2 regions of the Dickeya sp. CFBP 2040 genome follow, and region 1 is predicted to be linked to the other one. Evidence: predicted binding sites of a transcription regulator. Region 1 holds the regulator's gene; the other holds the start of a gene.
The links. Region 1 encodes CRP, which controls carbon source genes, mostly activating them, when cyclic AMP is high. Its sites were predicted from a motif close to ATGTGANNNNNNTCACAT; they were not measured.
Positions count from the first base shown of each region.

Region 2: the regulator CRP is predicted to act here: its motif matches at 3,536-3,553, upstream of Dpoa2040_RS12275 (PTS sugar transporter subunit IIC).

Region 1 is NZ_JAAVXH010000096.1:21,673-29,779, forward strand. Features, by position in the region: gene Dpoa2040_RS14680 (YheU family protein) at 1-82, shown strand, start outside; gene Dpoa2040_RS14685 (phosphoribulokinase) at 232-1,101, shown strand; gene Dpoa2040_RS14690 (OsmC family protein) at 1,165-1,572, opposite strand; gene crp (cAMP-activated global transcriptional regulator CRP) at 1,899-2,531, shown strand; gene Dpoa2040_RS14700 (aspartate aminotransferase family protein) at 2,629-3,852, opposite strand; gene Dpoa2040_RS14705 (aminodeoxychorismate synthase component II) at 3,986-4,561, opposite strand; partial or broken gene Dpoa2040_RS14710 (peptidase S8) at 4,748-4,954, opposite strand; gene pelB (pectate lyase PelB) at 5,691-6,818, shown strand; partial or broken gene Dpoa2040_RS14720 (right-handed parallel beta-helix repeat-containing protein) at 6,988-7,128, shown strand; gene ppiA (peptidylprolyl isomerase A) at 7,206-7,787, opposite strand; gene Dpoa2040_RS14730 (mandelate racemase family protein) at 8,059-8,107, opposite strand, start outside.
Region 2 is NZ_JAAVXH010000087.1:114,702-122,808, reverse strand. Features, by position in the region: gene Dpoa2040_RS12295 (LysR family transcriptional regulator) at 1-590, opposite strand, end outside; gene lysA (diaminopimelate decarboxylase) at 716-1,978, shown strand; gene Dpoa2040_RS12285 (LacI family DNA-binding transcriptional regulator) at 2,003-3,013, opposite strand; gene Dpoa2040_RS12280 (PTS lactose/cellobiose transporter subunit IIA) at 3,144-3,470, opposite strand; gene Dpoa2040_RS12275 (PTS sugar transporter subunit IIC) at 3,705-5,045, shown strand; gene Dpoa2040_RS12270 (glycoside hydrolase family 1 protein) at 5,108-6,544, shown strand; gene Dpoa2040_RS12265 (PTS sugar transporter subunit IIB) at 6,553-6,870, shown strand; gene Dpoa2040_RS12260 (FCD domain-containing protein) at 6,984-7,751, shown strand; gene Dpoa2040_RS12255 (GNAT family N-acetyltransferase) at 7,755-8,107, shown strand, end outside.

The sequences.
Region 1 (8,107 bases):
GCTGGTGTGGTCGGAATTGCATGAAACCGTCAATATCATGCCCCGCCGTCAGCTCAGCGGCGGTGAACGATATCACCCCTGAATCAATCGTTTGAAAACGTAAATTGGCGTGTCACTGCGGTATAAACATGCTAACAATGATCAAATATCTCTGACCAGAGTTGGCATCCGTCGCCGGAGATTGTCCCATTCACCGGAAGTTACACACCAATTCACCGGAGGTTACACACCATGTCGCACCAACATCCGATTATCGCGGTCACCGGCTCCAGCGGTGCAGGGACCACAACTACCAGTCTGGCGTTTCGTAAAATCTTCCAGCAATTGAATCTTCGCGCCGCGCTGGTGGATGGCGACAGTTATCACCGCTATACCCGACCGGAAATGGATATGGCGATCCGCAAGGCACGGGACCTGGGGCGTCACATCAGTTATTTTGGGCCGGAAGCCAATGACTTCTGCCAACTGGAAAACACCTTTATCGAATACGGTCGTAGTGGCACCGGGCAGACCCGCAAATACCTGCACACTTACGACGAAGCCATTCCCTACAATCAGGTCCCAGGCACCTTTACCCCTTGGGAACCAATACCAGAGCCGACCGACCTGTTGTTCTACGAGGGGCTACATGGCGGCGTGGTGACTGCTCAGCATAATGTGGCGCAGCACGTTGATCTGCTGGTCGGCGTGGTGCCGATAGTCAACCTGGAGTGGATTCAGAAGCTGGTGCGTGATATCAACGAACGCGGCCACTCCCGCGAAGCGGTCATGGATTCCGTTGTGCGGTCGATGGAAGATTACATCACCCATATCACCCCACAGTTTTCTCGTACCCACATCAACTTCCAGCGCGTGCCAACGGTAGATACCTCTAACCCGTTTGCCGCCAAAGCCATTCCGTCGATGGACGAAAGTTTTGTGGTGATCCACTTTCAGGGCCTGGACCATATTGACTACCCCTACCTGCTGGCGATGTTGCAGGGCTCGTTCATTTCTCACATCAATACGCTGGTGGTGCCGGGCGGTAAAATGGGGCTGGCGATGGAGCTTATCATGACGCCACTGGTGCAGCGGCTAATGGAAGGCAATCACATTGATTAAGCGATGCGACGGATTAAGCGGTGCGGCGGTTAAGTGAAAGACTCGCCGCCGCGTGCCGGCCCGTTAATCAAGCGCGATCACTTCATGACTGTGGGTTACCTTAACCGCTTTTTCCAACATCAGCGCCACAGAGCAGTATTTTTCAGCCGACAACGACACCGCACGTTCGACAACCTTATCGTTCAATCCTTTGCCGGTAACGATAAAGTGCAGATTGATGGCAGTGAACAGGCGCGGCGCTTCTTCACGACGTTCCGAGGTCAGGCGAACCTCGCAGTCTGCCACATCATGACGACCTTTTTGCAGAATAGACACCACATCAATGGCGCTACATCCACCTGCTGCCATCAGCACCATTTCCATCGGACTGGGCGCTTTATCACCAGCGTTGCCATCCATCAGCAGTTGATGCCCGGAAGCGGACTCGCCAAGAAACGTTAACCCTTCAACCCATTTCACCCGAGCCTGCATAATTTTGTCCTCAATCAATTATTTTTGAAATTTTACACCGCTTATGTATAAAAAAGCCTGATAATCAGAGCTTAATCATGCTGAAGCGAGACAACACGAGACACTACTCTCAACCTGTGTTACAAACAAAAGCGTAAGCCGATGTGTATTGCGTCTCTGCCTGACCTGCCACCGGCTTGCTGGCGTCATCTGATAGACAGCCTCAGTATATTTCCTGACGTCATTCCGCCAGGACGGAATTGAATTATAACTATGTTATCACGCCGTACAGGGAACTCTGAGCCCTGTGATTTGCGCAGTGAATTAACAACAGAGGATAACAGCGAATGGTTCTCGGCAAACCGCAAACAGACCCGACTCTCGAATGGTTCCTTTCTCATTGCCACATTCACAAGTACCCATCGAAGAGCACCCTGATTCATCAGGGTGAAAAAGCAGAGACGCTTTACTACATCGTGAAAGGCTCGGTTGCCGTGCTGATCAAGGATGAAGAAGGCAAGGAAATGATTCTGTCTTATCTGAATCAAGGCGATTTTATTGGAGAACTTGGCTTATTCGAAGACGGACAGGAACGCAGTGCGTGGGTTCGGGCAAAAACAGCCTGCGAAGTCGCTGAGATTTCTTATAAAAAATTCCGCCAGCTCATTCAGGTCAACCCGGATATTCTGATGCGGTTGTCCTCGCAGATGGCGCGGCGCTTGCAGGTGACTTCGCAGAAAGTCGGCAATCTGGCGTTCCTCGACGTAACCGGTCGTATCGCACAAACTCTGCTCAATTTGGCTAAACAGCCGGACGCCATGACTCACCCGGATGGTATGCAGATCAAGATCACCCGTCAGGAAATCGGCCAAATTGTTGGCTGTTCCCGCGAAACGGTGGGTCGTATCCTGAAGATGCTGGAAGATCAGAACTTGATCTCCGCACACGGTAAAACCATCGTCGTGTACGGCACTCGCTGATTTATCATCAGTTGGATTGTTGGATTGAAAAGAGCGTGCCATGGCACGCTCTTTTCGTTTCAGTCGGTTCAGTCGTTTCAGTCGAAGGCAACAGCGATTACGCGCCCTTCACCACCTGCGCTACCGCTTTTGCAAACAGCGCCATTCCCTGATCGATCTCTTCCGGGGTAATCACCAGCGACGGCACAAAACGGATGACGTCCGGCCCCGCCACCAGAATCATCAACCCCAGTTCCGCCGATGCCGCCAGGAAGTCACGGGCGCGGCCATGCCAGACCGGTTTCAGTTGTGCGCCCAGTAACAGCCCCATGCCGCGGATTTCATCGAAAATATCGTACTGTGTGTTGATCTGCTCCAGCGCGGACACAAAGCGCGCGTGGCGATCCATCACGCCGGACAGCACTTCCGGCGTATTGATCACATCCAGCGCCGCTTCCGCCACCGCACAGGCCAGCGGATTGCCACCGTAAGTCGTGCCATGCGTACCGACCGCCATCACTGATGCAATCTCTTCCGTGGTCAGCATCGCGCTAATCGGGAAACCGCCGCCCAGCGCTTTAGCGGTGGTCAAAATGTCTGGCGTGATGCCGTAATGCATATAAGAGAACAGTTTACCGCTGCGGCCCATACCACACTGCACTTCATCAAACACCAGCAGCGCCTGATACTGGTCGCACAGTTCGCGCACACCGTTGAGGAAAGCTGGCGTAGCTGGCGTGATGCCGCCTTCGCCCTGAATCGGCTCCAGCACCACTGCGCAGGTGTGATCGTCCATCACCGCTTTTACCGCATCCAGATCGTTGAACGGCACATGCACGATATCCGCCGGTTTCGGGCCGAAGCCATCGGCGTATTTCGGCTGACCGCCGACAGATACGGTAAACAGCGTACGGCCATGAAACGATTGGTAAAACGAAATGATTTTGGTTTTGTACGGGCTATGGCGGGTAATGGCGTAATGCCGTGCCAGTTTGAACGCCGCTTCATTAGCTTCCGCGCCGGAGTTGGCGAAAAATACGCGGTCGGCAAAGGTGGCATTGATCAGTTTGGTAGCCAGACGCAGCGCTGGCTCGTTGGTGAATACGTTGCTGGTGTGCCACAGGGTTTCACCCTGTTCTTTCAACGCCGCCACCAGTGCCGGATGGCAATGCCCCAGCGCCGTTACCGCGATGCCGCCGGAAAAATCGATATATTCTTTGCCCTGCTGATCCCAGACACGGCTCCCTTTGCCTTTTACCGGCACAAACTGCGCGGGTGCATAAACCGGAAGAATTACCTTATCGTAAGTATCCCGTGTTACTGCTGCTTTCTCTGTCGCCATTTGCTGCCCCGTTGTCATATCCCGTAGTGTGGAGTGAAGATCTTAAGTGAAAATATAATCAATAAATATGCATAAAAAATCAAAAATAGGCAATCGTTAATCTGATATGCCCAGATTTGAGTCCGCTATCTGATTATAAATAAAGGAAATTTTTCAGCAGTTGATGCCCCTGCTGGCTGAGAATGCTCTCCGGGTGGAACTGTACGCCTTCCAGCGGCAATGTGCGATGACGCACCCCCATTATCTCATCGACCACCTCGTCGGTTCCGGTCCAGGCGGTCACCTCAAAACAATCGGGTAGCGTATTCTTTTCCAGAATCAGCGAGTGATAGCGGGTGACGGTCAGCGGGTCTGCCAGCCCGGCGAACACACCGCAACCGGTATGCCGCACCGGCGAGGTTTTGCCGTGCATCACCTGACGGGCGCGCACCACCCGTGCGCCAAACGCCTGCCCCAACGCCTGATGTCCCAGACACACGCCCAGAATCGGCAGTTGACCGGCAAAATGGCGGATGGCCGCCAGCGAAATCCCGGCGTCGTCCGGCGTACAAGGGCCGGGGGAAATCACCAGCCGCTGCGGCGATAACCGCTCGATGTCCGCCAGCGTCAGCGTATCATTACGCCTGACCAGCACCTTCGCCCCCAACTCACAAAAATACTGGTACAGGTTGTAGGTAAAGGAGTCATAGTTATCGATAATCAGCAGCATGTCTTTATCTATCAGCAGATGAATTGACGTTATGATCGTCGCCAACATCAAGTCTAATGGCGCATGATGTCGCGTGAATACTGACGCTGAGTCTGAAGAGTTGGGAGGCGGTTGTCCAGACACGAGGCTGAAACAACCGGAACAGAAAGTAAATAAATGACGCGGTATCAGTAACAGAAAACTCGATCATAGCGTACCGATGATGAACGGCATGACGTTGCTGACGTCAACGGTGTAACGATACAAATTGGCGTGCAGCAGTGCGAGGTGTTCTTTCGGATTGAAGAACTCCAGCACCAGGTCCCAGCAATCGGATTCCGGATAGCTTACCGGGCTGAGTGTCGCGCTAATCTTGTTCAGGAATAATCCTTCAGCAAAAGATTTTCTAAACAATCATCTCCCTTTTCGGTTACCGACCCGCACCGACCAAAATCGGCTCAACACCATTAAAAAATGCAAATCCATATTTTGAAACGTAGTTCCAATTATTGCACTATCCAATTTACACACAAATATTACGTTTACCCACCAATAAACATTAATTTTATTTATTAAAAAATATCTATCATCCACCACTACGGAGACAGGGAATTATGCTGCGCCTCAGTGAACACTGAGCCGTCAGATCATGGCAGAGGGAGGAGATATAGCTTATAACATAAACAAAACAATAACATCCATACAGATATGGTCGCTACCGAACGGACCACCTGTCCGATCTTTTTTAGTTCGGACTAAATAACCCGACGATCAATTCAATATGGCATGGCATTTCACATTAATCGAATAATTAATTTTTTTAATTTCCAAAAGCTATAAGCAACAGGTCGGAACTCAGACCACAAAAAGTGATTCCTGTCAAAATACGAGAAAACATAACCGATACTAATAATGAAATACCATTTCAACTATTGAAATGTCCAATTTTTGAGCTAAAACTGAGCGCAGGTTGATTCATGCTATTCGGTTTTACTTATCCATCCTTTGAATAATTCGTGTGACTGAAAGGCCGTTATGCCCCGTCAACATGAAACAGATGGGTATATCCCTATCGCATCAACCATAAGTAAGGGCATGTGGAACGATAAATGCCCATTTCACATTTTTTCAAAAAACAGGAACACGACTCATGAAATCATTCATTACTCCGATTGCCGCCGGTCTGCTGCTGGCCTTCTGTCAATCCAGTCTGGCTGCCGATACCGGTGGTTATACCAAAACTGACGGTGGTGATGTCACGGGCGCCGTAAAGAAAACGGCTACCTCGATGCAGGATATTATTGATATCGTTGAAGCAGCCAAAGTTGACGCCAAAGGCAAGAAAGTTAAAGGTGGGGCCTATCCGCTGGTGATTACCTACACCGGTAACGAAGACAGCCTGATCAATGCAGCTGCCGCCAACATCTGCGGTCAGTGGAGCAAAGACGCCCGCGGTGTGGAAATCAAAGACTTCACCAAAGGGTTAACCATTATCGGCGCCAATGGTTCTTCCGCTAACTTCGGTATCTGGATTGTGAACTCTTCCGACGTCGTGGTGCGCAACATGCGTATCGGCTATCTGCCGGGCGGTGCTCAGGATGGCGACATGTTCCGTATCGACAACTCGCCGAACGTCTGGCTGGACCATAACGAACTGTTTGCCGCCAACCACGAGTGCGACGGCACCAAAGACGGCGACACCACCTTCGAATCCGCCTTTGACATCAAGAAAGGTGCGACTTACGTCACCATCTCCTACAACTACATCCACGGCGTGAAAAAAGTGGGTTTGGCTGGTTTTAGCTCTTCTGACAGCGCTGAACGCAACATCACTTACCACCACAACATTTACAACGACGTCAACGCCCGTCTGCCGTTGCAACGCGGTGGTAACGTCCACGCGTATAACAACCTGTACACCAACGTGACCAGTTCCGGTCTGAACGTACGTCAGAATGGTAAAGCGCTGATCGAAAACAACTGGTTCGAAAATGCGGTAAGCCCGGTGACGTCCCGTTATGACGGCAGTAACTTCGGCACCTGGGTGCTGAAGAACAACAACATCACCAAACCCGCTGATTTCGCTACCTACAACATCACCTGGACGGCAGATACCAAAGAGTATCGGAACGCCGACAGCTGGACCTCGACCGGCACCTACCCGACTGTGCCTTACAGCTATAGCCCGGTTAGCGCACAATGCGTGAAGGACAAACTGGCCAGCTATGCTGGTGTAGGCAAAAATCTGGCAACGCTGACCAGCGCAGCCTGTAAGTAATCAGTTCCTGTCAGCTACGCCTGATGTCTGGAACCTCATCCGCCCAGCCAGCCTGGGCGGATCACGCAACCAGAGTGCAGCGGGAGGGTGACCTTCTCTCACCCGCTTTTGGTTTAGCGATGTCCCGCCAGCAGGCAGGATTCGCCCCGGTATATGGACCCATTTAATTATGAGATATACCCTTTTATTCGCTCTGCTGTTTGGCAGCAGCATGTTGACTGCTCAGGCTGCCAGCACCGCCGCCCCCGACCTGAAAGGATTCGGAACCGAAACGGTGGCAGGCAGCGGCGGTAAAATTATCCGTGTCACTAAAACACCGATTCCCCTCGCCGCTACGGCAAGGGGAATCGGTTAACCGCCCATCAGCAGAGATCAGGCCAGCAAGCGTTATTTCTTAATAATCTTCGCGGACTGAATCACAATCGGTTTGGAAGGCACATTCTGGTAAGGTCCAACATTTTCTGTCTGGACCTGAGAAATCTTGTCCGCTACTTCCATACCTTTGACCACTTTACCGAATACGGCGTAGCCAAAATCACGCTGACCATGATCCAGAAATGCGTTGTCCGCCACATTAATGAAGAACTGGCTGGTAGCGCTGTCTTTTTCACTGGTGCGCGCCATGGATATGGTGCCGCGCAGGTTACGCAGGCCATTGTCCGCTTCATTCTTGATCGGCGGATTAGTGGCTTTCTGCTTCATATCACTGCCAAAACCGCCAGCCTGCACCATAAAACCGGGGATCACCCGATGAAAGATGGTGCCGTTGTAAAAACCACTGTTGACATAATCGACAAAATTTTTCACGGAAACCGGTGCTTTTTGATCATCCAGAGCCAACTCGATGTTGCCCGCAGAGGTTGTCAATAACACATGGGTAGAGGTGGTAGAAGTGGTAGCGGCAAAAGCCGGTGAAAAGGCGGTGAGAGCAAGCACAGTGACTACCGCTGCCAATATACGTTTTGACATGAAGAATTCCTTTTGAGCATCAACGACGACAGAAAGCGTACCGATTTTAAATAGCCGTAACTTTCTGCGCCACCCATTTACCTTTTTTTACGCGATCCCATACCTCTATTGGCGAAAAAAAGAGCACGATTTGTGCTCTCGTTGTACCCTCGCTCGCCGATACAACATGAGGTGGTAGCAATCAGGCTCCCCCGGCGTTCAGGTTTCTGCCACCGGGGGAAGGAAACATCGTCAAAAGATCGCCAAAAGAAAGCGGCAACCACGTGTCTTATCAGTGCTTGCTCAACGTATGGGCATCAATCCAGTCAAAATTGATGTCC
Region 2 (8,107 bases), on a different contig from region 1:
AGGCTGACAAACGGTTGGTCGCGGAAATCTTCCGGCGTCAGCACCGCCTTGCGCGCCAGTGGGTGACCGACAGGCAGCACGCAGACTTCATTTAATTCCATCAGCGTTTGCCGTTCGGTGCCGGCGGGCGTCATCAGGTTTTCCGTCAGCCCCAGATCGTGACGTTGCGCCGACAGCCACTCTTCCAGCAGCGGCGACTCCTGCGGGATGACATGCAGGTTGAGTTCGGGGTAGCGCGCCAGCAGCGGCTGGCAGACTTCGGGTAGCAACGACTGGGAGAACACCGGCAGACACGCTACCGAGAGCGGTGCCTGCCGGAACTGGCGGATATCACGCGCCGCATTGACGATGCGTTCCAGCCCATAATAGGAGTGCTGCACTTCTTCGAATAATTGCAATCCTTGTGCGGTAGGGTGCAACCGCCCGCGGATACGTTCGAACAGCGGCATCTGCACCAGATGCTCGAAACGCGCCAACTCACGGCTGACCGTTGGTTGTGAGGTATTGAGCAGGTCCGCCGCTTCTGTCAGGTTGCCGGTGGTCATTACCGCATGAAAGATCTCAATGTGGCGCAGAGAAATATCAGCCATGTTTCCCTCTTTTTGTTCAGTATTCCTATATCAAAAATGAATGGAACCTGCGAAAAAGGATATTGGCATTATAGCCTGCGGGCCAGCACAATTTAGCTATCTAATAACGTTTCGGTAATATATCCATGCCACATGATCTGAATGACCTTTCTCATGCGTTGAACGTGCAGAGCCTGCGTGCGCTGCCGGAGCGTTTTGGTTGTCCGTTATGGGCCTACGACGCTGATACCATCATTGAGCGTATCGGTCAGTTGCGCCAGTTCGATACCATCCGCTTCGCGCAGAAAGCCTGTTCTAACCTGCATATTTTAAAGCTGATGCGCCAGCAGGGCGTGAAGGTGGATTCGGTATCGCTGGGAGAGATCGAACGCGCACTGGCAGCCGGTTTTGAGCCGGGTACTGACGCACATGAGATCGTATTTACCGCCGATGTGCTGGATGACGCCACGCTGCAACGGGTGCACGCACTGAACATTCCGGTAAATGCCGGTTCCATCGACATGTTGCATCAACTGGGCGAGCGCTCGCCGGGTCACCCGGTGTGGTTGCGTATTAATCCGGGATTTGGTCACGGTCACAGCCAGAAGACCAACACCGGCGGCGAAAACAGCAAACACGGTATCTGGTATGCCGATTTGCCGCAGGCGCTGGAAGCATTGAGTCGTTACCACCTGAAATTGGTTGGTATCCATATGCATATTGGCTCCGGCGTTGATTACGGGCATCTGGAGCAGGTATGCGATGCGATGGTGCAGCAGGTGCTGGCGGTGGGGCAGGATCTGGCGGCGATTTCCGCGGGTGGTGGGTTGTCTATTCCGTATCGCCATGGTGGTGAGCGCATTGATACCCAGCATTATTATGGCTTGTGGAACCGGGCGCGGGAGCAGATTGCTGCTCATCTGGGTCACCCGGTGACGCTGGAAATCGAACCGGGGCGTTTTCTGGTGGCGGAGTCCGGCGTGCTGGTGGCGCAGGTGCGTGCGGTGAAAGACATGGGCAGCCGTCATTTTGTGCTGGTGGACGCCGGGTTCAGCGACCTGATGCGCCCGGCGATGTACGGCAGTTACCATCACATTACCCTGTTGCCGGGCGATGGGCGCGACCTGAGCCAGTCAGCGTTGCGTGACACCGTGGTCGCCGGGCCGCTGTGCGAATCCGGCGATGTGTTTACCCAGCAGGCCGGTGGGGGCGTGGAAACGCTGGCGTTGCCAGCGGCGCAGGTGGGCGATTATCTGGTGTTCCATGATACCGGCGCCTACGGTGCTTCGATGTCTTCCAACTACAACAGCCGCCCGTTAATCGCTGAAGTGCTGTTTGAGCAGGGGCAGCCGCGGTTGATTCGCCGCCGCCAGACGCTGGACGAACTGCTGGCGCTGGAGCGGGTGTAACCGTAACCGCCGCCAGGTGCTGCTTCAGTGCGCGTAGGGGCCTTTTGTCACCGATGCGCGCTGTTTCAACTCGCCGGTAAATGGGGCGATGGGCTGGACGGGATTGCCCTCGCTCAGTTTTAGTGCCTGCGTGATAGCGGCGCTGGTCATCTCTTCAATCGGTAAATACACCGTAGATAGCGCCGGGCTGAGATAAGGGGCGCTGGGGATGTCGTCAAAGCCGAACAGCGATACATCTTGCGGCAACTGCTTGCCCGCTTCGAGCAGCGCTTTCATCGCACCGATGCACATATCGTCGTTGCTGACGAAGATCGCAGAGAAATCGACGCCATGCGCCAGCAGTTCACGTACCGCCTGATAACCGCCGGACACCAGATTGTCGCCGTTGATCACCCGCAGCGGATCATAAGCAATATGATGGTGATCCAGTGCCTGCCGATAACCTGCCAGACGTGCATGGGCGGTTGGGGTATTGATTGGCCCGGTGATGCAGGCAATGTCGCGGTGCCCTTGCTGTACCAGATAGTCAATCAACTGAAACACCGCCTGCTGTTGTTCAAACCAGACACAACGGTCTGGTGCCATTGGCAGGTGACGGTTGATGACGACGATAGGCACTCTGGATTGTTCCAGCAGCGACATCAGGGCGGCGTCGGACATGTGGCGGGTGTAGAGCACGATGGCGTCGCAACGGCGATCAATCAGTAGCTGCACCGCCTGCTGCTCGTCTTCCGGCGTATCGTGACCGTCGGTCACGATCAGGTGTTTGCCGCTGGTTTCAGCGCGTTCCGCCGCACGGCGCAGCAAGCGGCCAAAATAGGGACCGTCGAAATTGGATACCACCAGCCCAAGGCTATTTGAGCTGCGTTGTGCCAGCGAGCGCGCCAGAAAGTTGGGGCGATAGCCCAGTTCTTCCATCGCCCTGAATACGGCATCTCGTGTGCTTTGTTTCACCTGGCCTGTACCATTCAGCACCCGTGATACCGTTGCTTTGGATACGCCAGCATGATTTGCCACATCAAGCATGGTTATCATCGTTTGTCCCTTCCCTGTTTTACCGAAGTCTTTCACAGAGTTGTTATCAATTCTGCTCACATACTAGCATACGGGAACGGTGTCAGTGGCGCGGGCGCAGAATATTACCGTCTTTCAGCCGTGGTGTGAGTCAGGCTGACGGGCGGCCACACAGCTCCTTGCGCAGCAGCACCAGTTCTTCAGCCAGATCCCGGCATAGCATCGCGGTCATCAGATGATCCTGTGCGTGTACCATAATCAGGTTAACCGGCACTTTGCCTTCGCCTTCATCCAGCCCGATCAACCGGGTTTGGATCAGATGAGCTGCTTTTGCGGCTTCCTGCGAGGCCAGCAACTGCGCCTCGGCTTGCGACCAGTCCTGCGCTCGTGCGGCCTGAATCGCCATCATGGCGCAGGAACGCGCTTCGCCGGCGTTGATCAGCAGTTCCATCACGGTTTGTTCCATATCCAGTTCCATCAAACTGTCCTCTTGGTATGCCAGATTTGCTGGTGTACATGCTATTGGAATTCCAATATTGGCCTGTGAGAACAATGTCACAGAAAAATTATTCGTTTGTTTTATTTTTTGGTATGCCAAACGCGAAAGCGCTGAACCTGACGTCTATTCTTCCGCGCGTAACGGCCACTACGGGGGCGATAGCCTCTGATAACAACAACCCCTGACATGCCGGTAAATCAAAGAGGTGGAGTTATGTCATTCAAGGATCAGGCCATCGATGCATTGGGATCGTTTGCCAACCAGTTCAATAGTCTGAGATACATCATGGCGATCAAAGCCTCGTTTATCACGCTGATGCCGGTGATCATCGTGGGGGCGTTCTCTGTGCTGATCTCCAACATGGTGCTGGACCCCAGGAACGGGCTGGCGAGTTTCGCCCTGTTTTCATTTCTGGCGCCGCTCAAGCCGATTATGAGCGGTATTAACTATGCCACGCTGAATTTTCTCACCATTGGCGCGGTGTTCCTGATTGGCATTGAGCTTGGGAAAATCAACGGCTCCCGCAGCCTGTTTCCTGGCCTGCTGGCGGTGATCTGTTTTATTTCCATCACCCCTACCACCATCGATATGGTGATCAACGGCCAGACGTTGCCGGTGAAAGACGTGCTGGCGCGCCAGTTCTCCGATACCAAAAGCCTGTTTCTCGGCATGTTTATCGCCATTGCCTCGGTGGAAATCTATTCGAAGCTGGAATCGGTAGAACGACTGCGTATCAAGATGCCGGACAGCGTGCCACCGAATGTGTCAGCGTCGTTTTCGGCGTTGATCCCGGCGATCATCACCGTCACGCTGGTGGCGACCTTCGGGTTTACCTTCCAGAACGTGACCGGTATGTACCTGTATGACGCCATCTACAAAGTGGTGCAGCAGCCGTTGGAATCCGTGGTGCAGAGCCTGCCGGGGCTATTGATCCTGATGTTTGTAGCGCAGTTGTTCTGGGTTATCGGCATCCATGGCAACCAGATGATCAAGCCAATCCGTGAGCCGCTGCTGTTGGGGGCGATTGCGGTGAACATGACCGCGTTTGAGCAGGGGTACGAGGTGCCGAACATTATCACCATGCCGTTCTGGGATGTGTACATGAGTATCGGCGGGTCCGGGTTGACTATCGGCTTGTTGCTGGCGGTGATGATCGCCTCTAAACGCCGAGAGATGAAAGAGATTGCCAAAATCTCCTTTGGCCCGTGCGTGTTCAACATTAATGAACCGGTGATTTTTGGTATGCCGATCATGCTCAACCCGATTCTGGCGATCCCGTTCATTATCACGCCGCTGGTTACCGGCACCATCGGTTACTTCGCCACCAGCATGGGTTTTGCCGGCAAAGCGGTGGTGATGGTGCCCTGGACCACGCCGCCGATTATCAACGCCTGGCTGTCCACCGCCGGTTCCATGGGCGCGGTGGCAACGCAGGTGGTCTGCATCATTGTCGCCACCCTGATTTATCTGCCGTTCGTCAACGTCGCATCTCGCCGTGCCGAGCAGGCGCAGCGGGAAGCGGAGGCCGGGCAGGTCAGTGAAGCGAAGCATTAGCGAAGTGAAGAACTGAGCAACGTGAAAAACGAAGCGAATCGAAAAACGCAAGGGAGACAGGCATGAGCAAGGTATCAATCACCCTGCCTGAGGGCTTTATTCTGGGGGCGGCGGCATCCGCCTGGCAGACCGAGGGGTGGTCAGGCAAGAAGAATGGGCAGGATTCCTATCTGGACCTGTGGTACCAGCGTGATCGTCAGGTATGGCACAACGGCTACGGCCCGGCGGTCGCCACCGACTTCTATAACCGCTACCGCGAAGACGTGGCACTGATGAAACAGACTGGGCTGACGCACTTTCGCACCTCCATCAACTGGTCGCGCTTTATGCTGGACTATGAAAACGGCGTGGTGGATGAGGAGTACGCCGCTTATATCGATAACCTGATTGACGAACTGCGCCGTCAGGGCATCGAACCGATGCTGTGTCTGGAACACTATGAGTTGCCAGCGGTGCTGTTTGAGAAGTATCAGGGCTGGTCGTCGAAGCAGGTGGTGGAGTGGTTCGTGCAGTACGCCGACGCGGTGTTCGCCCGTTATGCCGGCAAGGTCAAACGCTGGTTCACCTTTAACGAACCGATTGTGGTGCAAACCCGCGTCTATCTGGACGCGGTGCGCTACCCCTACCAGCAGGACACCGGCGTCTGGATGCAGTGGAACCACCACAAGAATCTGGCAACCGCCAACGTGGTGCAACTGTTCCGCGACAAAGGTTATCACCAGCAGGGCGGCAGCATCGGGGTGATCCTCAATCCTGAGGTCACCTATCCGCGCTCCCGCGCTGTACACGATGTGGAAGCAGCAAGGCTGTATGACCTGTTCTACAACCGGGTATTTTTGGACCCGGCGCTGAAGGGCGAATACCCGGCGGAATTACTGGCGCTGCTGGAAAAGCATCAGGTGAACTGGGATTACAACGCCGACGAGCTGGCGATTATCCGCGCCAACACCGTGGACGAGGTCGGGATCAATCTCTACTACCCGCACCGGGTCAAAGCGCCCAGTCGGGCCTGGAACAGCAACACGCCGTTCCATCCAGCCTGCTACTACGAGCATTTTGAGTTGCCTGGCCGCCGCATGAATAAGTCCCGTGGTTGGGAGATCAATCCCCGCATTATTTACGACATGGCGATGCGCCTGAAGGATGACTACGGCAACGTGCCCTGGTTTGTGTCGGAAAACGGCATGGGGATCGAAAACGAAGGCCAGTTCAAAGACCGCCACGGCGTGATACAGGACGACTACCGTATCGCGTTTATCGCCGAGCACCTTTACTGGACGCTGAAGGCGCGTGAAGACGGTGCCAACTGTCTGGGTTACATGCTGTGGGCGTTTACCGACAACGTCTCGCCGATGAACGCGTTTAAGAACCGTTATGGCCTGATTGAAATCGATTTGGAGCATGACCGGCAGCGGCGGCCTAAGAAATCGGCAGGTTGGTTCCGTCAGGTGCGAGACAGCGGCGTGCTGGCATTCGAACTGGACGATGAAGATAAATAGGGGGAAAGATGAAACGGATTGTACTGGCCTGCTCGGCAGGCATGTCTACCTCGCTGGTGGTGACTAAAATGGAAAAAGAAGCGGCTGCACGTGGCATGGAATATCAGATTTACGCCATTCCTGAACAGAACCTGCGGGATGAATTACAGACTTATGGCGACGATATCATTGCGGTGCTACTGGGACCACAGGTGCGCTTCAAACTGGCGGAAAACAAAAAGCTGACCGACGAGTACCACATCCCCATCGCGGTGATAGACCCGGTAGCCTACGGCACCTTGAACGGTGCAAAGGTACTCGATCAGGCGCTGAGTTTGGTAAACTGAATTTCTGATTGCTGTAGTGTATGGCCGGGGGCCGGATTTCCCGGCCATGCGGTTCTCCGGCCCAACGTCGGTACGGCAGCGATGTTCAATTCTTGGCCGTTCAGGGTGACATTGTGGCAAAGGTTGTGGTTCTACAAGAAAGAAAGCAATACCAGGAGATAGGGTGTGACCTGCGGGAGAAAATCCAGCAGGGGGAGTACCCGGTTGGGGCGCGTCTTCCGCCGGAGCGGAATATTGCAGAAACCTACGGTGTGAGCCGTACCATCGTGCGTGAAGCGTTGCTGATGCTGGAACTGGAAGGCACGGTGGATATTCGTCAGGGTTCTGGCGTCTATGTGCTGCGCGTGCCGTCGGTGGAGGAGCCGTCCCCTAATGCGCAAAACCGCATCGGTGCGTTTGAAATGTTGCAGGCGCGTCAATTGCTGGAAAGCAATATCGCCGCGTTTGCCGCGCGCATGGCGACCCGCAATGATATTGATATCCTGCGGCGCACGCTGGAACAGGAGCAGGCGGCTATCGCCGCTAATGATTACCGCAGCGACTTCGATAAAATTTTTCATCTGCAGGTGGCGGGTGCTACCCAAAATCAGATGTTGCTGGAAACCGTCAGCAATATCTGGTCCTGCCGGGATGAAAGCCCTATCTGGCAGCAGCTTTACAGCCATGTCGGCAACCATGGTTACCGGCTGAAATGGCTGGCGGACCATCAGACGATACTGGCGGCGCTGCGTCGTCGTGATGTCAGCGGGTCGTATCAGGCGATGTGGCAGCATCTGGAAAACGTTAAAACCACTCTGATGGAGATTTCCGACGCACAAGCGCCGGAGTTTGACGGCTATCTGTTCGATTCAGTGCCGATTTTTCAGGGAAAACTGGTCTGACGTATGACGATGATGGAAATTAAGCCAACCATTGGCTTTCTGGCGGATTATCCGCATTGTGAGGCGCAGGTCATCGATTGGCTGTGGCAGGCGTTTGGCGACGGGCTGAGTCGGGATTTTTTTGCCAGCATAGTCCATCACAGCATGGATAAAAACGCGCTGCCGCTGACGTTTGTGGCGCTGGAGGGCGACCAACTGGTGGGCACGGTCGGGTTGTGGCGCTGCGATTTGATAAGCCGTCAGGATTTAACCCCGTGGCTGGCGGCGCTGTATGTAGACGAGCGCTACCGCGACCGTGGTCTGGGCGCCGAACTTCAGCGTTTTGTCATCGAATTCAGCCGTGATTGCGGTTTTGA